DNA from 2 places in the Pseudomonas sp. LBUM1672 genome. Region 1 is predicted to be linked to the other one. Evidence: riboswitches for the same ligand, from Rfam matches in the RefSeq annotation. Region 1 holds a riboswitch; the other holds the start of a gene.
The links. A riboswitch is a leader RNA that binds a small molecule or an ion and turns the genes downstream of it on or off. The one in region 1 is predicted to bind cobalamin.
Positions count from the first base shown of each region.

Region 1 (10,568 bases):
TGCATTCTTCCGGGTGCACCTCGCAATCAGGTTTAGCGACGGCTTCGCCGCCGAACGGGGCGGTGCGACGTTTCGCTAAATCCCCTCACCACAGAGCCACTTATCTCAGCGTTGTGCTTGGCTCAGGGCCTGTAGAGATGCGCATGCCCCGCGCGATACAGCGACGACTCGCTGAACTGATCACTCCCCAACACCCGGCCCACCAGAATCAACGCCGTACGCCGAAACCCTTTCGCCGCAACCTTCCCGGCAATGTCCTCAATCGTCCCGACGACCCAATCCTGATCCGGCCAGCTCGCCCGGTGAATCACCGCAATCGGGCAGTCTGCGCCGTAATGCGGCAGCAATTGGGCGATGATCTTTTCCAGATGCTGCACGCCCAAATGAATCGCCATGGTCGCCCCATGCTGCGCCAGGCTACCCAGCTCTTCACCGGCCGGCATCACGGTCTTGTCGGCATAGCGGGTCAGAATCACACTCTGTGAGACGTCGGGCAGCGTCAGTTCCGCCCCCAAGAGCGCCGCACACGCCGCCGTCGCCGTGACCCCGGGAACGATTTCAAACGCAATCCCGAGTTCACGCAGATAGCGAATCTGCTCACCAATCGCTCCATAAAGACTCGGATCACCCGAATGCACCCGCGCCACGTCCTGACCGTTGGCGTGGGCGGTTTTGATCAGTTCGATGATCTGTTCCAGGTGCAACTCGGCGCTGTTGACCACCTGTTCGGCACAATGGCCTTCGAGCACCGCGGCAGGCACCAAAGAGCCGGCATAGATGATCACCGGGCAACTGCGAATCAGCCGTTGGCCTTTGACGGTGATCAGTTCCGGGTCGCCGGGACCTGCGCCAATGAAGTAGACGGTCATCGTCCGTTCCTTTGAATAGAGAGTCTGTTGGAAAAAGGGCTCGGGCAACGCCTGATATGAAGATTGCTCATGATCGGAGGCGGGGATTATCGGGGATCTTACGCAACGCAGGCCAATGCGAGGGTGGCCTGGGCATATTTTTGTCGCGAAATCAGCAGTTTCGCCGGTGCCTTGGCCAGGTGTTCGGCCAGGGCCAGGGCGGCACTTTCCGCCACGCCGTAGCAACCGGTGCGCTCGAACGCGATGTCCGAATGGTGGCTGAGTTGCGGTTTGTAACCTTTCAATTGCTCACTGCTGAAATACATCAGCGGCAACGCGAGTTGTTCGGCGAGTTCGACCAGGCCAGGCTCATCACGCTTCAGGTCGATGCTGGCCAGGGCCTTGATCTGGTGAAGTCCGATTTTATGAGCCTGCAGTGCCTGATCGAGTAACGCCCGCAGCGTGCTGGCGGGGCAGCCGCGCTGGCAGCCCAGGCCGACCACTAAAGTCGGCGCTGTGCGGGTATCAATCATGCGTGGTATTGGCCAGCGCTTTTGCGGCGGAACAACCAGGCGCTGATCAGGCCCAGGGCCAGCCAGAACGCGACGTTGGTCAACTGCGAAGCGATTTTGAACTGCGTCTCCAAGGCTTCCGGAGCCAGCATCGAGTGCACTTCCGGTTGTGGCGCGCCGATTACGTGCGGAACGGCGAGAATCGCCACGCCGAGGATCTTCATCAGCCAGTGGCGGCTGAACACAATCAACGCAATGCCGACGGCGGTGGAAGCGGCCGTACAGATCCACCAGAGTTGCCGTTGGGCCAGATCAGCCGCGGCAGTGCCCGGCAGTTCAGGCGGCAGGCCGAGGGTCGGCGCGAGCACGAAGGTCGCGTAACCGGCCAGGCCCCAGAGCAGGCCCTGAGAGGTTTTGGTCGGTGCACGCAAGGTGTAGAGACCGGCGAGCATCAGGGCGAAACCGACAGCCACCACCAGATTGCCACCCGTGGTCGACAGCAGGCGCTGCCAGCCGTCTTCCGGCTCCCAGGCTTCGGCGTCGTGAGTGTGAGCGGCGACACCGGCGGCGTGTTCGTGGACTTCAACCGCGGCCGGCTCGGATTTTTCGTAGGTTTCGGCCTGCAGAATCAGCGGTGACACCCAGAAACTTTGCAGTAGGGTCAGCAACAGGGCGGCCAGCAGCCCGCTGAAACCTGCGGTTTGCGCAATACGCTTGATCATGTCGACAGGTCTCAATGGCACGGGAAGGCGGAGCTGTGACGGGTATCGTGCGCGGCGTTGTGCACCGCTTCGATGTGCGAGAAACCGGCGAAATAGACGAGACACGCGCCGAGGATCGACGCACACACGGCGGCGGTCAGGCGTTGGCTCAGGGTTGTGGTGGTGCTGGCGGTGCTGTGGCCGGTGCTGCTGATGATCGACATGGCGCTTCCCTCTGGTCTGTCAGCGGGTGAATAGAGCGCATGGAAGACCCCTGCGAGTCGGGCACGCAGAGGCTCAACAGCGCCCGCCCACCGCGGGTTTGTTATTCAGTGATCGTAGTGGTCACTTTGTGTTGCGGGCCGGTCTCCGGGCTCACGAGGGGGGCTGGCTTTCGCCGGAACCTGCAAGCATCACCTTCCCATGCCGAACTGCTGGCACAGTGGATCTGACGCTTCGCTCGCTTACCGTTGCGGGGGCAGCACCGGACTGACATGGCTTTGAGTAAAGCACATGATTCACCGGTTTCCCGTTTCACCCTGTGAAGGGCACCCGTAACAAGGCGTGTAGGAGAGCATGGGCGGGGGTTTGGCGTCAATTGCCATGGGTTCTCATCTCTGAGGCGAGGAGGACTCCTGTGGCGATGGGATTTATCTGTGGCGAGGGGATTTATCCCCGTTGGGCTGCGAAGCGGCCCCCTGCATTTCTTCAGACATACCCCGCAAACAGGTCTTGCGACGGCTTCGCCGCCGAACGGGGATAAATCCCCTCGCCACAGGTAAGCCTCCTCCCACAAGGGGCTAATCAACTGACGGACATTGACCCGCCCCCACACGATGCGTAGCCTTGCGCTTTCGAGGTTCTTCGGCATTTGTCGAAGCTAAGAAGGGAACGCGGTCGATGCCGCGGCTGCCCCCGCAACTGTGAACGGTGATGTTCGCTGCCACGCCACTGCAAACCCTGTCCAGCGGGTTCGCGGGAAGGCGCAGCGAATGCCAATCTGCATTTGGCACACCGTCAGCCAGGAGACCTGCCTCGACACAGATTCTCACTACAACCGGGCGGGGTGATCCGGTGGCGAACTCTTCCGCGCGCGCCCGTCGCTGCGATTGTCGTCCCGTATGCCCGCCACCTTGCCAAAGGGCATCCGATGAAAACACTGGCCAAACTCCCCGTCACCATCGTTACCGGCTTCCTCGGCTCGGGCAAAACCACCTTGCTGCGGCACATGCTCGACAACGCGCAGGGCCGCCGCATCGCGGTGATCGTCAACGAGTTTGGCGAGCTGGGCATCGACGGCGAAATCCTCAAGCAATGCTCCATTGGCTGCACCGAAGAAGAAGCCAACGGCCGCGTCTACGAACTGGCCAACGGCTGCCTGTGCTGCACCGTCCAGGAAGAATTCTTCCCGGTGATGCGCGAACTCGTCGCCCGTCGCGGCGACCTTGATCACATCCTGATCGAAACCTCGGGCCTGGCCTTGCCAAAGCCGCTGGTTCAAGCCTTCCAGTGGCCGGAAATCCGCAGCGCCTGCACCGTTGACGCAGTCATCACCGTGGTCGACAGCCCGGCCGTTGCCGCCGGCACCTTCGCGGCTTTCCCGGACCAAGTCGACGCCCAGCGCAAACTCGACCCGAACCTGGACCACGAATCGCCGCTGCACGAGCTGTTCGCCGACCAACTGGCCAGCGCCGACCTGGTGATCCTCAACAAGGCCGACCTGATCAGCCCTGAAGACCTCGCCCGTGTACGCCTGGAAGTCGCCGAAGAGTTGCCGCCCGCCGTCAAAGTCATCGAAGCCAGCAGCGGCCGTGTGCCACTGGACGTGTTGATCGGCCTCGGTGCCGGTTCCGAAGAACACATCGACAGCCGTCACAGCCATCACGATCACCACCATGAAGGTGAAGACGATCATGATCACGACGCCTTCGATTCCATCTCCATCGAACTGCCGCAAGCCGACGAAAGCCTGCTGCTGGACGCGCTGACCCAACTGGTGGTCCAGCACGGCATCCTGCGCGTCAAAGGTTTCGCCGCGATTCCGAACAAGCCGATGCGCTTGCTGATCCAGGGCGTGGGCACGCGTTTCGACAAGCATTTCGACCGTCAGTGGGGCGCCGAAGAAGCGCGTACCACGCGCCTGGTGCTGATCGGCCAGGAACTGGACGCCACGCTGCTTGAAGCGCAATTGCGCGCCGCGCTCAGCGTTTAAGCCATGCACCTGCTCAGGACCCAGCCCGGCGGTTTCGTGTCGGATGACAACATTGCCGACCTTGGACAAACCCCCGCCGAGTTGGTGATCCTGTGCAGCGGCGATTCCAGCCTGGCGTTGCTCGCCGAAGCGGCGCAGCAGTTGCCCGACGATTACCCCAGCGTGCGTCTGGCCAACCCGATGCAGGTGCAGAATCACGCCTCGGTCGACCTGTATGTCGACGAAGTGCTGCGCCATGCCAAGGTGATCCTGATTTCGCTGCACGGCGGCATCGCCTATTGGCGTTACGGTGTCGAGCGTCTGGTGGAGCTGTCCCAACGTGGTGTGCAACTGATTCTGGTGCCCGGCGATGATCGTCCGGACCCGGAGCTCAGTGACCTGAGCACCGCGATAGCCGAAGACCGCGACCGGCTTTGGCAGTTTTTGCGTCAGGGCGGCATGGCCAATGCCCTGGATTTCTTCCGCTGTCTGGCCAATCGCTGGCTGGATCGCGACTACGCCTGGGCCGAGCCGCAAACCCTGCCGCGCACAGCGATTTACCATCCACAAAAAAGCCCCGCTGAACTGAGCGATTGGCAAGCCGACTGGCAGGCCGGTCAACCGGTGGCGGCGGTGCTGTTCTATCGCTCGCATTTGCAGGCGGCAAACACTGCGTTCATCGATGTTTTCTGCCAGCGTTTGCAGGCGGCGGGTTTGAATCCGTTGCCGATTGCGCTGGCCAGTTTGAAAGAACCCGGCTGCCTGACGGTGGTCGAGGACCTGCTGGACGAAGTCGAGGCGGCGGTGATTCTCAACACCACCGGCTTCGCGCAATCAAGCCCTGAAGCGCCGCATTTGCGGCCGTTTCGCCGCAACATTCCGGTGATCCAGGCGATTTGCGCCCAGGACAACGAGCCGGGCTGGCTCGCCAGCGAACAAGGTCTCGGCCCGCGTGATCTGGCGATGCACATCGCGCTCCCGGAGCTGGACGGACGGATCATCAGCCGACCGATCAGCTTCAAGGACCTGGCGTGGCGCAGTGAGCGCAGTCAGTCGGACGTGGTGTGCTATCGGGCGCAACCGGAACGCATGGATTTCGTCGCCGAACTGGCGCGGCGCTGGATCGATCTGGCGCGGGTGCCAAACAGCGAAAAACGCATCGCGCTGATCCTCGCCAACTACCCGACCCGCGACGGGCGCATCGGCAACGGCGTGGGCCTCGACACCCCGGCTGCTGCAATGAACATCCTGCGTGCGCTGCACACCGAAGGCTATCCGCTGCCCGCCGAGTTGCCGGACAGCGGCACTGCGTTGATCCAGCAATTGCTCGGCGGCGTCAGCAACGACCTCGACACGATTGATCAGCGTCCCTGTCAGCAAAGCCTGGCGATGGACGACTATCGGACGATGTTCAAGGCCTTGCCCGAAGCCAATCAGCAAGCCGTGCTGGAGCGCTGGGGCACGCCTGACAGCGATCCGATGTGCCGCGACGGACGCATGATGATCGCCGGGCTGCGCTTTGGCCTGACCTTCGTCGGCATTCAGCCGGCGCGGGGATATCAGGTCGACCCGAGCGCGGTGTATCACGACCCGGATCTGGTACCGCCCCACGGCTACCTGGCGTTCTACTTCTGGTTGCGCAACACCTATGGCGCCCACGGCGTGATTCACGTCGGCAAGCACGGCAACCTTGAATGGCTGCCGGGCAAAGGCGTCGGGCTCTCCGAAAATTGCTGGCCGGATGCGCTGCTCGGGCCGTTGCCGAATATCTATCCCTTCATCGTCAACGATCCGGGCGAGGGCGCCCAGGCCAAGCGTCGCACCCAGGCGGTGATCATCGACCACCTGATGCCGCCGCTGACCCGCGCCGAAACCTACGGCCCGTTGCGCAACCTTGAGTTGCTGGCGGACGAGTATTACGAAGCGCAGCTGCTCGATCCGCGCCGCGCCCGGGAGTTGCAGCGCGACATCCTGCAACTGGTGCGCGACACGCACATCGACCGTGAACTGCAACTGGACGAAAAGCTCAACAGCGACGCCGATGCGGCGATCTGGTTGCCTCGGCTGGACACGTACCTGTGCGACTTGAAAGAGTCGCAGATCCGCGATGGCTTGCACATCTTTGGCGAGTCGCCGACCGGGCGTTTGCGCATTGATACGTTGTTGGCGCTGTTGCGGATCCCCCGTGGCGATGGTCGTGGGGCGCAATCGAGTCTGTTGCGGGCGTTGGCCAAGGCGTTCGAGTTGGGGTTTGATCCGCTGGATTGCGCGTTGGCCGAGCCATGGACCGGACCGCGCCCCGTTGAACTTCTGAGCGTTACTGATGAAGTGTGGCGCACGACTGGTGACACACGCGAACGCCTCGAACTGTTCGCCGCCCAACTCATCGCGCATACTCTGGATACCGACGCCGAACCCCGTGAGAACAAGCTTCTGTGGCGAGGGGATTTATCCCCGTTGGGCTGCGAAGCGGCCCCAAAAAATGGGACTGCTACGCAATCCAACGGGGATAAATCCCCTCGCCACAAAAGCCCGCTCCCACAGGAGGCACCCTGGTCTGAAGTGAGCGCCATCCTCGACAGCCTGTGCGAAGTCGTCGCCCCGCGTCTGGATGCCTGCGGCCCCGCAGAAATGCGCGGCCTGCTCGATGCCCTGAGCGGTCGTTTCGTCCCGGCCGGTCCCAGCGGTGCGCCGAGTCGCGGTCGTCAGGACGTGCTGCCCACCGGGCGCAATTTCTATTCGGTGGACGTGCGCAACCTGCCAACCACCACCGCCTGGCGCATCGGTTTCCAGTCGGCGAACCTGATTCTCGAACGGCATTTGCAGGACCACGGCGATCACCTGCGCCAGCTCGGCCTGTCCGTCTGGGGCACGGCGACCATGCGCACCGGCGGCGACGACATTGCCCAGGCCATGGCCTTGATGGGCGTGCGCCCGGTCTGGGCCACTGGCAGTCAACGGGTCGACGACTTTGAAATCCTGCCGCTGAGCCTGCTCGACCGCCCGCGCGTGGACGTGACCTTGCGCGTGTCCGGGTTCTTCCGCGATGCCTTCGCCAACCTGATCCGCCTGTTCGACGCCGCCGTGCAAGCGGTCGCTGCGCTGGACGAACCGGACGACCTCAACCCGTTGGCCGCCAAAGTACGCGCCGAGCGTGAAGCGTTGATCCAGGCGGGCCTTGATGAAGAAGCGGCCAAGCGCCAGGCCGGCTGGCGCATCTTCGGCGCCAAGCCCGGTGCTTATGGCGCAGGTGTGCAAGGCGCCATCGACGGTCGCTTGTGGCAAAGCCGCGAGGACCTGGCCGAGGTTTACCTGAATTGGGGCGGCTACGCTTACGGCGGGTCCGATGAAGGCACCGCCGCTCGCGAACAATTCGCCCAGCGCCTGAGCCAGGTTCAGGCTGTGCTGCAAAACCAGGACAACCGCGAGCATGATTTGCTCGATTCCAACGACTATTACCAATTCCAGGGTGGCATGCTCGCCGCCGTGGAAAGCCTCAGCGGCGAAGCGGCGGCCAGTTACCATGGCGATCACAGTCAGCCAGACTTGCCGAAGATTCGCACTTTGAAGGAAGAGCTGAATCGGGTGATCCGCTCCCGGGCGGCGAATCCGAAGTGGATCGACGGCGTGAAACGTCACGGCTATAAAGGCGCGTTCGAATTGGCAGCGACGGTGGATAATCTGTTCGCGTTCGACGCTACGACCCAACTGATCGACGATCATCAATACGCGTTGCTGGCGGATGCGTATTTGCTCGATCCGGCGACCCGGGATTTTGTCCGCGAGCATAATCCCCACGCGCTGCGCGACATGACCGAGCGCATGCTCGAGGCGCAACAGCGGGGGATGTGGCAGGAGCCGGGCGCGTATCGCGAGGCACTGGAAAACCTGTTGCTGGACATAGAAGAAGACAGCTGAAATGGATCTGTGGCGAGGGAGCTTGCTCCCGCTGGGCTGCGCAGCAGCCCTAAAACCTGAATGCACATTTTTTCAGGCATTGCTTAGTGTCAGCATCTACGGCTGCTTCGCAGCCAGACGGGAGCAAGCTCCCTCGCCACAGGTTTGGAGTATGTTCTTGAGATCGCTTTTACCGACCATGACTGAGTATTGAAGATGACCGACACCCCCCATTTCCCACTCTCCGCCGTGGTCGGCGCCGACGATCTGAAACTCGCCCTCTATCTGACCGCCATCGACCCGAAAATCGGCGGCGTGCTGATCGAAGGCCCGCGCGGCATGGCCAAATCCACCCTGGCCCGAGGTCTCGCGGATCTACTCGCCAGCGGTCAATTCGTCACGCTGCCTCTGGGCGCCACTGAAGAACGGCTGGTCGGCACCCTCGACCTCGACGCCGCCCTGAGCGAAGGCCGCGCGCAATTTTCCCCCGGCGTATTGGCCAAGGCCGACGGCGGGGTGCTGTACGTAGATGAAGTCAATCTGCTGCCCGATCACCTCGTTGACCTGCTGCTCGACGTGGCCGCCAGCGGCACCAACCTGATCGAGCGCGACGGCATTTCCCATCGGCATTCGGCGAAGTTCGTCCTGATCGGCACCATGAACCCGGAAGAGGGCGAGCTGCGTCCGCAACTGCTCGACCGTTTTGGCCTGAACGTCGCCCTCAGTGGTCATACAGCACCGGCCGAACGCGGGCAGATCATCCGTCGGCGCCTGGATTTCGACAGCGATCCCCAAGGTTTCTGCGTCGAGTGGGAAAGCCAGCAACAGTCGTTGCGAGAACGTTGCCAGAAGGCGCGCAGCGCATTGGCAAGCATCCCTCTGGATGATGCAGCACTGGCGCAGATCACCGAGCGCTGTTTTGCCGCCGGTGTCGATGGCCTGCGCGCCGATCTGGTCTGGTTGCGCGCGGCCCGGGCCCACGCCGCTTGGCGAGGCGCGGGTGCGATCAGCGAGGACGATATCGACGCCGTTGCCGAGTTCGCGTTGCGTCATCGCCGTCGCGAGCCATCGCCTCCGGCGCCGCAACACAATCAGTCACCCTCGGCGCAGTCTTCCAGCCCGAGCGAGGGCCAGGGCCAATGGGGTGAAATGCCCGCTCAGGCGCTGCCGGTCGGCGCCCGCCGTGAAGTGCCGAGCTGGCCAAAAAAGCCCTAGGCATTCGCCCTCGATCTGACGCGGGGGCGAATGCCAGACCCCGCGCAGGACGGCTGGATAACGGTAAACAGGGCAAGCGCCACGCCGCGCGCAGCGGCTCGATCAACTGGCCCGGCACCTTGCTCAATGGCCGGCCGCGTCAGCGCAGCGATGTGCTGTTCCACCTGCGCACCCGTTGCCCTCATGAACTGTGGCTGGTGATCGTTGACGCATCGGCCTCGACTCGCCGTCATCAGGCATTGAGCGATGCCAAGGGGTTGCTCGCGCAAGTGTTCGACGATGCGTATCGACAGCGCGCGCGCCTGGCTTTGCTGACCGCCAGCGGCCAGGCGCCGAAGTGGCAGGTGCAAGGCTTGAAAGCGTCGACGGGGTTGCGTGCCTGGCTCGATGGCTTGGGTGCGGGCGGCGGTACGCCGATGTTGGCTGCGCTGGGCGAAGCGGGGCGCTGGCTTGCGGCGCGACAAAAACGCTTTCCGGCGGAACAGCAAAGGCTGCTGCTGGTGACCGATGGGCGATTGAAGGAATGGCCGGGGTTGCCGGTTCTGGATTGTCCGGGATTATTGATTGATATCGAGCGCGGGCCGATTCGATTAGGGCGGGCCAGACAGATGGCGGCAGAGTTGCAGGCGGATTATCGGCACATTGATGCGCTGGTTTCAGGCTGAGGACTGTGTTGTCTGCAAGGGCTCCTTCGCGAGCAAGCCCGCGACCACAGGGGACCTGTGGCGTTCACAAACCCTGTGGGAGCGGACTTGCTCGCGAAGGCATCACCTCGATTCCGGATATTCATGGCGAATCCGCATCGCTCCCCTATGCTCTGAATGCATTCGATCAAAGGAATGAATCATGCGCGTACTGGCCGTCAACCCCCAGAACGACTTCCGCGTCAAAGCCTACGCCGGCACCAATGGTGTGCTGTTGGCCATGGACGTGGCCGAACCCCGTCGCAAAGGAATGCTGGGTTTCGCCATCGAAAAACAGCAGGGGAGCAAGCCCTGGCTGTTTTTGTTCAATAGCCTGACGTTCCCGGGCAAGGCCCATACCTTCCCCCAATATCGCGCCACCCCGAGCGATATCGCGCCGTTGCAGAAATTTCGCTGGGCCGATTACGCGGTCAATCCGGGGCTGACCATCCATTACCGAATCTATCTGGCTTACGGCAGCGTCGATGCGCCGCAACTGGGTGAGTTCCTGGAGGTGACGG
Region 1 is NZ_CP166781.1:3,473,743-3,484,310, reverse strand. It holds gene cobM (precorrin-4 C(11)-methyltransferase) at 123-869, opposite strand; gene ACA053_RS15790 (cobalamin biosynthesis protein) at 968-1,381, opposite strand; gene ACA053_RS15785 (CbtA family protein) at 1,378-2,082, opposite strand; gene ACA053_RS15780 (CbtB domain-containing protein) at 2,094-2,285, opposite strand; cobalamin riboswitch at 2,405-2,632, opposite strand; cobalamin riboswitch at 2,902-3,113, shown strand; gene cobW (cobalamin biosynthesis protein CobW) at 3,212-4,273, shown strand; gene cobN (cobaltochelatase subunit CobN) at 4,277-8,170, shown strand; gene ACA053_RS15765 (magnesium chelatase ATPase subunit I) at 8,366-9,364, shown strand; gene ACA053_RS15760 (vWA domain-containing protein) at 9,418-10,029, shown strand; gene ACA053_RS15755 (phospholipase D-like domain-containing protein) at 10,211-10,568, shown strand, end outside.

Region 2 (10,568 bases), 1.6 Mb from region 1:
GGCAATGGCCTTGGCCACCAGGTCCGGGTTTTGCGGCTCGACGCGAATGTCGACGTGCTGGCCGTAATAGCTGAAGGGCCAGCCGTAGAATCCGCCGTCCTTCACTGACGTGATGTAGTCCGGCACCAGATCGCTGCCGATCTCGTCACGCTCGTTGACTGCCGTCCACAGCGCGCCGGTCTGCGGTTCCCACGCAAGGCCGTTTGGATTGCGAATCCCCGAGGCGAAGATCCGGTGGTTGCCGGTGGCGCGATCCACTTCCCAGATCGCCGCCCGACCTTCCTCCTGATCCAGACCATTTTCGCCAACGTTGCTGTTGGAGCCGACCGTGACGTACAGCTTGCTCCCGTCCTTGCTGGCGATGACGTTTTTGGTCCAGTGATGATTCAGCGTGCCGCCCGGCAGATCGACCACCTTGATCGGCTGCGATTTGATCGCGGTATCGCCATTTCCATAGTGAAAACGCAACAAACGATCGGTGTCGGCGACGTACAGGTCATTGCCAACCAAGGTCATGCCGAAAGGGGAATTGAGGTTTTCCAGGAACACCGTGCGGGTTTCGGCGATGCCGTCGTGGTCCTTGTCCCGCAGCAGCGTGATGCGGTTCGGGCTGGGGACGCCGGCACCGGCGCGACCCATGACTTTGCCCATGACCCAGCCGCGAATGCCTTTGCCGTCATCGGGTTTCGGTGGCGCGTTGGTTTCAGCCACCAGCACATCGCCGTTGGGCAGCACGTAGAGCCAGCGCGGGTGATCGAGCCCTTCGGCAAAGGCCGCCACCTGAGTGCCGGCTGCGGCGGTGGGTTTCGCACCTTCCGGCCAGCCGATCGCCGGGGCGATATTCACCGTCGGGATCAGGGTCTTGTTCGGTTCGGGCAACTTAGGTGACGGGCCGGTGCCGTCGGAGACTTGCAGGCTGGAGGTTTCACCACAAGCGGCGAGCCCTCCGGCGAGCGCGATGACAAGAACGAGCTGGGGCTTGCGCATGCTGGACTTCCCTATGAATGCATTGACTTAATCATAGAGAAGCTTAGACGCGCGATGGTTCAACCGGTCAGCCGCGGGCTTCCTTGAACAGGACGGCGATGCCAGGGTGATAGTTGCCGGCTTCGTTGCGCAACTTGCGATAGGCGTACGGGAAATACCAGGCCACGGCGCAGCTGTGTTCCTTTTGCAGGTCGTCGACCATGTCCTGGAGTTCTTCCGGCGTCGCGCTCTGCTGGGCCTTTTGTGGCGCAACGAACAGGCAGCCGAGTTTCAGGTCGCTGGCGTAGCTGATGCGTTTGGCGTCGCTGGTGATGTCCTGCAATGCCTGGGTCAGGTTCAGGCTATTGACCTTCGGCCAGCGTTGCGTGGCCTGCAGGTAGGCGCGTTCTTCGGTGGTTGCGATAAACAGATCGGCGCGGCTGTTGCGTTCGCCTTCTTCGTTCTGTTTACGGGTCGGCGTTTGTTGCAACGTGACCATTTCCGCCATCCAGGCCGCGGCGGAGAGCAAGCCAAGGTTGGCTTTTTCGTCGTACCAATAAGGCGTGTCGTTATCGCCGCGCACCGCATTGTAGCGGTCGATACAGTCAAACCAGCGTTCCAGCGCCGGTCGCAGGAATTCCAGCTTCGGATTGCTGATGATCATGCCTTGCATGTGCTCACCCTTGTAATTGTGTTGTTGGGTTGTGGCGCTTTGATATCACTGCTGACAGTGTGGTGCAAGTTGGGGTGTCAGTAAATTGACCGGCGGCAGTATATCGCTCGCCCTGGCTTTGTCTTCAATTGACGCTCCACCCCCAACCCTCTAACCTTCGCGCTTGTTTCAGGTGCTCTGTGGCGAAGCCGACAGAGTGAAACAGGGAAGCTGGTGAGTGACTATCTTCACGCGACGAAACGTCACGATCCCGGCGCTGCCCCCGCAACGGTAAATGAGTGAAGACTACGCCTTGAGCCACTGTGTTGACTGTCGACATGGGAAGGCGCGCAGTCCGGCGAATGCCGCTCATGAGCCCGGAGACCGGCCTGATTCATCCAACGGCATCACGGTGGGCGATGCCAGGCTTCTTGCCGTCTGTTTCTGTGCCTGCCCGCCGTTATCCAGCCTCAACGGAGAGCTCCCCCATGACTGATTCCCCTGATCGTGACGAACGCCATCTGGCGCGCATGCAGCGCAAAAAAGCCGTGATCGACGAACGCATCGCCAACTCGCCGAACGAGTGCGGCCTGCTGCTGGTGCTGACCGGCAATGGCAAAGGCAAGAGCAGCTCGGCCTTTGGCATGCTCGCCCGGTCCATGGGCCACGGCATGCAGTGCGGCGTGGTGCAGTTCATCAAGGGCCGCAACAGCACCGGCGAAGAATTGTTCTACCGGCGCTTCCCGGATCAGGTGCGTTTTCATGTGATGGGCGAGGGCTTCACCTGGGAAACCCAGGACCGCCAGCGTGACATAGCCGCCGCCGAAGCCGCCTGGGCGGTGTCCCGCCAATTGCTGCGCGATCCATCGATCGGCCTGGTGGTGCTCGATGAATTGAACATCGCCCTCAAGCACGGTTACCTCGACCTTGATCAAGTGCTCACTGACTTGCAGGCGCGTCCGTCGATGCAACACGTGGTGGTCACCGGTCGCGGCGCCAAGCCGGAGATGATCGAGTTGGCTGACACGGTCACCGAAATGGGCGTGATCAAGCACGCATTCCAGGCCGGGATCAAAGCGCAAAAAGGCGTCGAGTTGTGAGCTGCACTTTATGAATAGCCATCGTCATTGCCCGGCGGTACTGATCGCCGCGCCGGCCTCCGGTCAGGGCAAGACCACCGTCACCGCCGCGCTGGCCCGTTTGCATCGCAATCAGGGACGCAAGGTCCGCGTGTTCAAATGCGGGCCGGACTTTCTCGACCCGATGATTCTCGAGCGCGCCAGCGGTGCGCCGGTGTATCAACTGGACATGTGGATGGTCGGCGAGCAGGAAAGTCGTCGACTGTTGTGGGAAGCCGCCGGTGAAGCCGACCTGATCCTTATCGAAGGCGTCATGGGGCTGTTCGACGGTACGCCGTCCAGCGCTGACCTGGCGCGGCACTTCGGTGTGCCGGTGCTCGGCGTGATCGATGGCACGGCCATGGCGCAGACCTTTGGAGCGCTGGCGCTGGGTTTGGCGAAGTATCAGCCGGACTTGCCGTTTGCCGGTGTGTTGGCCAACCGCGTGGGCACTTTACGCCACGCGCAATTGCTCGAAGGCAGCCTGACTGAAGGTTTGCGCTGGTACGGCGCGTTGTCGCGGGAAACCGGGATCGAATTGCCGAGTCGGCATCTCGGTCTGGTCCAGGCCAGTGAGTTGAACGATCTCGACCTGCGCCTCGATTCGGCGGCTGAATCGCTGGCCAGCAGTTGCGATGTGGCGCTGCCTCCGCCCGTGGAATTTGCGGCGCCTGAAATGATCGTCGCCGAGCCTTTGCTGGCCGGCGTGCGAATCGCCGTCGCCCGTGATGAAGCGTTCGCTTTCACCTACGGCGCGAGCCTGGATTTGCTACGGGCGATGGGCGCCGAGTTGCTGTTTTTCTCGCCTATCCGCGATGCTGATTTGCCAGAGGCGGACAGCCTTTATCTACCGGGCGGTTACCCGGAACTGCACCACGTGGCGCTGTCACAGAACACCTCGATGCTGAATGCGATCCGCGCCCATCATGCCGCCGGCAAACCGTTGCTGGCCGAGTGTGGCGGGATGTTGTACCTGCTCGACTCCTTGACCGATGTCGAAGGCACTCGCGCCGAACTGGTCGGCTTGCTCAAAGGTGATGCGGTGATGCAAAAGCGTCTGGCCGCGCTGGCGTTGCAAGCGGTTGAGTTGCCGGAAGGTTCGCTGCGCGGGCACACCTATCACCATTCGCTGACCAGCACCGAGCTTGAGCCGATTGCCCGCGGGCTGAGCCCCAATGGCGGGCGTGGGGCTGAGGCGGTTTATCGTGAGGGGCGGATGACCGCCTCTTATGTGCACTTTTATTTTCCGTCCAATCCATCGGCGGTTGCAGCGCTATTTGCGCCTGACCAAAACCCTGTGGGAGCGGGCTTGCCCGCGAAGAGGCCATGAGCGACAACGCCTTCTCCGAGGCCGAACGCGAAGCGGTTTATCGGGCAATTGCTGAACGCCGTGACATGCGTCATTTCAGCGGTGGCACGGTCGAGCCCGAGTTACTGCGACGCCTGCTCGAAGCCGCCCACCAGGCGCCGAGCGTCGGCCTGATGCAGCCCTGGCGGTTCATCCGCATCAGCGACCGGGCCCTGCGCGGCAAGATCCAGCAACTGGTGGAAGAAGAACGCATCCGTACCGCCGAAGCCCTCGGCGAGCGCACTGATGAATTCATGACGCTCAAGGTCGAAGGCATTAACGACTGCGCCGAGGTGCTGGTCGCCGCGCTGATGGACGATCGCGAGCGCCATATCTTCGGTCGTCGCACCTTGCCGGAAATGGACATGGCCTCGTTGTCCTGCGCGATCCAGAACCTGTGGCTGGCCTCCCGCGCCGAAGGTCTGGGCATGGGCTGGGTGTCGCTGTTCGAGCCACAAGCGCTGGCGGACTTGCTGGGTCTGCCGCCCGGGGCCAAGCCGTTGGCGGTTCTTTGTCTCGGTCCGGTCAAGGAATTCTATCCGGCGCCGATGCTGGTACTCGAAGGGTGGGCGCAGGTGCGTCCGCTCAGTGAGTTGCTGTATGAAAATTATTGGGGAGTGAGTCAATGAGTGTGGCGTTATTGAGTGTCGCCGCGGTTGCGCTGGACGCGCTGCTGGGTGAACCCAAACGCTGGCATCCGCTGGTGGCGTTCGGCCGTTTTGCCGACCGCATCGAGCAACGTTTCAACGGTGAAGGTCGTGGCTGGCGTAGTCATGGCGTCACCGCTTGGGTGATTGCAGTGTTGCCGCTGACCTTGCTGGCCACGGCGTTTTCCTGGGCGCCCTATGTCGGCTGGATTGTCGAGATTCTCGCGCTCTATTGCGCCCTCGGCATGCGCAGCCTCGGCGAACACGTCGAGCCGGTGGCCAAGGCCTTGCGCAGCGATGATCTGATTGAAGCGCGTATTCGCGTGGGCTATCTGGTCAGCCGTCAGACCAGCGAACTGGACAAGACCGAAGTGGCCCGCGCCGCCACCGAATCAGTCCTGGAGAACGGCAGCGACGCGGTGTTCGCCGCGCTGTTCTGGTTTGCCGTGGCCGGCGCACCCGGCGTGGTGCTCTATCGCTTGAGCAACACCCTGGACGCAATGTGGGGTTATCGCAACGAACGCTTCGAACGTTTCGGCTGGGCGGCGGCGAAGATCGACGACGTCCTCAACTACATTCCTGCGCGCCTGGTGGCGTTGACCTACGCGCTGCTGGGCAAAACCCGACTGGCGTTGAAATGCTGGCGCACCCAGGGCCCGACCTGGGACAGCCCGAACGCCGGGCCGGTGATGGCGGCCGGTGCCGGGGCGCTCGGCGTCGAGTTGGGCGGGGCGGCGATCTATCACGGTGAACTGCATCAGCGTCCGCAACTGGGCGAAGGCGTGCCGGCGGATGCCGACTCCATCGACCGTGGCTGGCAATTGGTCCAGCGCGGGGTATGGTTATGGCTGCTGATTCTCTGCGTGGGAGCTGAATTCTATGCTTGAGCACGGTGGCCGGTTGCGTAAGGCAGCGCTCGAATACGGCATCGCCGAAGCCGATTGGCTGGACCTGTCCAGCGGCCTCGCGCCGTGGCCATTCCCGGCCCCGGAGATTCCGCTGCGGGCCTGGGCGCGCTTGCCGGAAACCGATGACGGCCTGGAGCAGGCCGCTTGCGATTATTACGGTGCGGCCCAGGTGCTGCCGGTCGCCGGTTCGCAAATGGCCATCCAGTTGCTGCCGCGTTTGCGCCGGGCCGGCAAGGTCGGCGTGTTGTCGCCGTGTTACGCCGAACACGCGCAAGCCTGGCGGCGTAACGGCTACATCGTGCGCGAAGTGCTGGAGCAGGAAGTCGACTTCTATATCGACAGCCTCGACGTGCTGGTGGTGGTCAACCCGAACAACCCGACGGGCCTGAGCCTGACCCCGAGCCGCCTGCTCGACTGGCACGCCCGACTGGCCTCGCGCGGTGGCTGGCTGGTGGTGGACGAAGCGTTCATGGACAACACGCCGACGCTGAGCCTGGCACCGTTTGCCCATCAGGTCGGTTTGATTGTGCTGCGTTCTTTCGGCAAGTTTTTTGGTCTGGCCGGTGTGCGGCTGGGCTTTGTGCTGGCTGAGCGCAAGCTGCTCAAACTGCTCGCCGAGCAGGTGGGCCCGTGGGCGGTCAGTGGCCCGACACGGGTGTTGGGCCAAGCCTGTTTGCTGGACACCGAAGGCCACGCCAGGCAGCGCGTGCGCAGCGAAGCGGCCAGCGAGCGTCTGGCACTTTTGCTTGGGCAGTATGGTTTGCAGCCGCAGGGTGGCTGCGCGTTGTTTCAATGGCTGATCACCGAGCATGCTGAAGCGCTTCACGAGTTCATGGCGCGGCGCGGCATTTTGCTGCGGCTGTTCACCCACAACAGCAGCGTGCGTTTCGGCTTGCCGGCGGATGAAGCCGATTGGCTGCGTCTTGAGCAAGCGCTTCAAGCCTTCGTAAAGGAAACCCAATGACAACGTTGATGGTGCAGGGCACCACGTCGGATGCCGGTAAAAGCACGCTGGTGACGGCGCTGTGTCGCTGGGTCACGCGTCAGGGCGTGCGTGTCGTGCCGTTCAAACCACAGAACATGGCGCTCAACAGTGCCGTGACCGCCGACGGTGGCGAGATCGGTCGCGCCCAGGCGGTGCAGGCTCAGGCGGCCAACCTTGAGCCGCACACCGACATGAATCCGGTGCTGCTCAAACCCAACAGCGACACAGGCGCCCAGGTCATCATCCATGGTCGCGCGGTCACGACGATGAACGCAGTCGCCTATCACGACTACAAAACCATCGCCATGCAAGCGGTGCTGGCCTCCCATGAGCGATTGAGCGCGGCGTATCCGGTGGTGATGGTCGAAGGTGCGGGTTCGCCGGCCGAGATCAATCTGCGTGCTGGCGACATCGCCAACATGGGCTTTGCCGAAGCGGTGGATTGCCCGGTGGTGTTAATTGCCGACATCAATCGTGGCGGGGTTTTTGCGCATCTGGTGGGCACGCTGGAACTGCTGTCGCCGACCGAACAGGCGCGGGTCAAAGGCTTCATCATCAACCGTTTTCGCGGTGACATCGCCTTACTGCAACCCGGCCTCGACTGGCTGGAAGCACGCACCGGCAAACCGGTAATCGGCGTGCTGCCGTATGTGATGGATTTGCACCTGGAAGCCGAGGACGGCATCGATCAGCGCCAGACCGACAAGGCTGAGCGCGTGCTCAAAATGCTGGTGCCGGTGCTGCCGCGCATCAGTAACCACACCGATTTCGATCCGCTGCGCCTGCATCCGCAAGTTGACCTGCAATTCATCGGCCCCGGCCAGGCGATCCCGCCGGCTGATCTAATCATTCTTCCCGGCTCGAAAAGCGTGCGCAGTGACCTCGCGTACCTGCGGGCCAATGGCTGGGACACGGCCATCAGTCGTCATTTACGTTATGGCGGCAAAGTGCTGGGGATTTGCGGCGGTCTGCAAATGCTCGGTGAGCAGGTGCACGATCCGCTGGGCCTCGAAGGCGCGCCCGGTTCCAGTACCGGTCTGGGTTTGCTGGCGTTTGAAACCCGGCTCGAAGAAGAGAAGCAATTGCGCAATGTGCGCGGTCGTCTGGCGCTGGAGGATGCGCAGGTCAGCGGCTACGAAATCCATGCCGGAGTGACCACCGGCCCCGCGCTGGAAAACGCTGCGGTGCAGCTGGACGACGGTCGCTGCGATGGTGCGCAAAGTGCTGACGGCCAGATTTTTGGTACCTACTTGCATGGCCTGTTTGAATCACCCGCAGCCTGCAGTGCGCTGCTGCGCTGGGCGGGTTTGCAGGATGTGCAAGATGTGGATTACCACGGGTTGCGCGAGCGGGATATCGAGCGGTTGGCGGATCTGGTGGAGAAGCATTTGGATACCCGATTGCTGCGTGAGCTCTGCGGGATTTGAGGTGGCTGTGCCGGCCTCATCGGGGGCAAGCCCGCTCCCACAAGGATGGAGGCTGCTCACAAATAGGTGTCCACCACAGAAACTGTGGGAGCGGGCTTGCCCGCGATGAGGCCAGTCGCCTCACCGATGATTTTAAGGAATGAACCATGCTGCAACTAATCCTTGGCGGCGCCCGCTCCGGCAAAAGCCGCCTCGCTGAAAAACTCGCGACAGACAGCCAGCTTCAGGTCACCTATATCGCCACCAGCCAGCCACTGGACGGTGAAATGAACGAACGCGTCGCCCATCACCGTGCCCGTCGCCCGGCCGAATGGGCGTTGATCGAAGAGCCTCTGGAAATCGCCCGAGTGCTGCGCGAAAACGCCCGCGCCGAGCGTTGCCTGCTGGTGGATTGCCTGACCCTGTGGCTGACCAATCTGCTGATGCTCGACGACGCCGAACGTCTCAACGCTGAACGCGAAGCCCTGCTGGACTGCCTGGCCTCGTTGCCGGGTGAAATCATTTTTGTCAGCAACGAGACCGGAATGGGTGTCGTGCCGCTGGGCGAATTGACTCGCCGCTATGTCGATGAAGCCGGTTGGCTGCATCAAGCCCTGGCCGAGCGCTGCCAACGTGTCGTCCTGACCGTCGCCGGCCTGCCCCTGACTTTGAAAGGAACTGCGTTATGACTCAAACCTGGTGGCTGAACCCGTGCAAGCCGGTCGATTCGCAAACCGTGGAACTGGCGCAGGCACGTCAACAGCAACTGACCAAACCCGCCGGCTCCCTCGGCCGGCTCGAAGCCGTTGCGGTGCAATTGGCAGGGCTGCAGGGTCAGGTCAAACCGAGTCTTGATCAGCTGTGGATTGCCATTTTTGCCGGCGATCATGGTGTGGTGGCGGAAGGCGTCTCGGCGTTCCCTCAGGAAGTCACCGGGCAGATGCTGCACAACTTCGTCAGCGGCGGCGCGGCGATCAGCGTGCTGGCGCGCCAGCTCGGAGCTTCCCTGGAAGTGGTCGACCTCGGCACCGTAACGCCGTCGTTGAACCTGCCGGGCGTGCGTCACCTCAACATCGGTGCGGGCACCGCCAATTTCGTCAAAGGTCCGGCCATGACGCAGGCCCAGGGTGAACTCGCTTTGCAGGCCGGTCGCGACAGCGTGCAGCGTGCGGTCGCCGCCGGTGCGCAGCTGTTCATCGGCGGCGAGATGGGCATCGGCAACACCACGGCGGCCAGCGCGCTGGCCTGTGCCTTGCTCGATTGCCCGGTGGTGCATCTGGCTGGGCCGGGTACGGGTCTGGACGCTGCGGGTGTCAGCCACAAAGCCCGGGTCATCGAACGTGCCTTGGCATTGCATGGCGCTCAGCGCGGCGATGCGTTGCAGACGCTGTTCAACCTCGGTGGGTTTGAGATTGCGGCGCTGGTTGGCGCGTATCTGGCGTGCGCCCAGGAGGGTGTTGCGGTGCTGGTGGACGGCTTTATCTGCAGCGTCGCCGCGTTGGTGGCAGTGCGCTTGAACCCGCAATGCCGTGAATGGCTGTTGTTCGGCCATCGCGGCGCCGAGCCGGGTCATCGTCATGTGCTGGAAACACTGAACGCCGAGCCGTTGCTGGATCTCGGCCTGCGTCTGGGCGAGGGCAGTGGTGCTGCGTTGGCTGTGCCGTTACTGCGTTTGGCCTGCGATCTTCACGGGCAGATGGCAACCTTCGCCGAAGCGGCAGTGGCGGACCGCCCGGCATGACGTTGCGTCTGGACCTTCTGCGTCATGGTGAAACCGAACTCGGCGGCGGTCTGCGCGGCAGCCTCGACGATGCGCTAACCGCCAAGGGCTGGGAGCAGATGCGCGCAGCGGTGGTCGAGCAAGGGCCATGGGATCGGTTGATCAGTTCGCCGTTGCAACGTTGTGCGCGGTTTGCTGATGAACTCGGAGCGCAGTTGGGGCTGCCCGTTCACCTCGACAACGATCTGCAAGAACTGCACTTTGGTGCCTGGGAAGGGCAGCGCGCGGCGGCGTTGATGGAAACAGACGCCGAAGGGTTGGGGCTGTTCTGGGCCGATCCGTATTCGTTTACGCCGCCTGAGGGTGAGCCAGTCGGGGATTTTTCGACGCGGGTGCTGACGGCGGTGGAGCGTCTGCACGCGGCGTATGCGGGCGAACGGATCTTGTTGATCAGCCATGGCGGCGTCATGCGTTTGTTGCTGGCGCAGGCTCGGGGTTTGCCGCGAGAGCAGTTGCTGAATGTCGAGGTCGGGCATGGCTCGCTGTTTTCGTTGAGCGTCGAGTCGGGCGCCATTCTCAAGGAAACGATCTGACCATGTTGCCCTTCTGGATCGCCCTGCAATTTCTCAGCAGTTTGCCGATTCGTCTGCCCGGCATGCCGGCGCCTCAGGAACTCGGACGTTCGCTGTTGTTTTATCCGCTGGTCGGGCTGCTGTTCGGCGTCATTTTATGGGCGCTGAACTGGCTGTTACTAGGCACGCCGTTGTTGCTTCACGCCGCGCTGTTGCTGACGGTTTGGGTGCTGCTCAGCGGCGCGT
Region 2 is NZ_CP166781.1:1,849,748-1,860,315, forward strand. It holds gene ACA053_RS08330 (PQQ-dependent sugar dehydrogenase) at 1-987, opposite strand, end outside; gene ACA053_RS08335 (hypothetical protein) at 1,055-1,639, opposite strand; cobalamin riboswitch at 1,793-2,025, shown strand; gene cobO (cob(I)yrinic acid a,c-diamide adenosyltransferase) at 2,107-2,718, shown strand; gene ACA053_RS08345 (cobyrinic acid a,c-diamide synthase CobB) at 2,729-4,066, shown strand; gene bluB (5,6-dimethylbenzimidazole synthase) at 4,063-4,713, shown strand; gene cbiB (adenosylcobinamide-phosphate synthase CbiB) at 4,710-5,618, shown strand; gene cobD (threonine-phosphate decarboxylase CobD) at 5,611-6,603, shown strand; gene ACA053_RS08365 (cobyric acid synthase) at 6,600-8,051, shown strand; gene cobU (bifunctional adenosylcobinamide kinase/adenosylcobinamide-phosphate guanylyltransferase) at 8,198-8,719, shown strand; gene cobT (nicotinate-nucleotide--dimethylbenzimidazole phosphoribosyltransferase) at 8,716-9,771, shown strand; gene cobC (alpha-ribazole phosphatase family protein) at 9,768-10,343, shown strand; gene ACA053_RS08385 (adenosylcobinamide-GDP ribazoletransferase) at 10,346-10,568, shown strand, end outside.
Region 2: another riboswitch for cobalamin. It lies ahead of cobO (cob(I)yrinic acid a,c-diamide adenosyltransferase); the one in region 1 lies ahead of cobW (cobalamin biosynthesis protein CobW).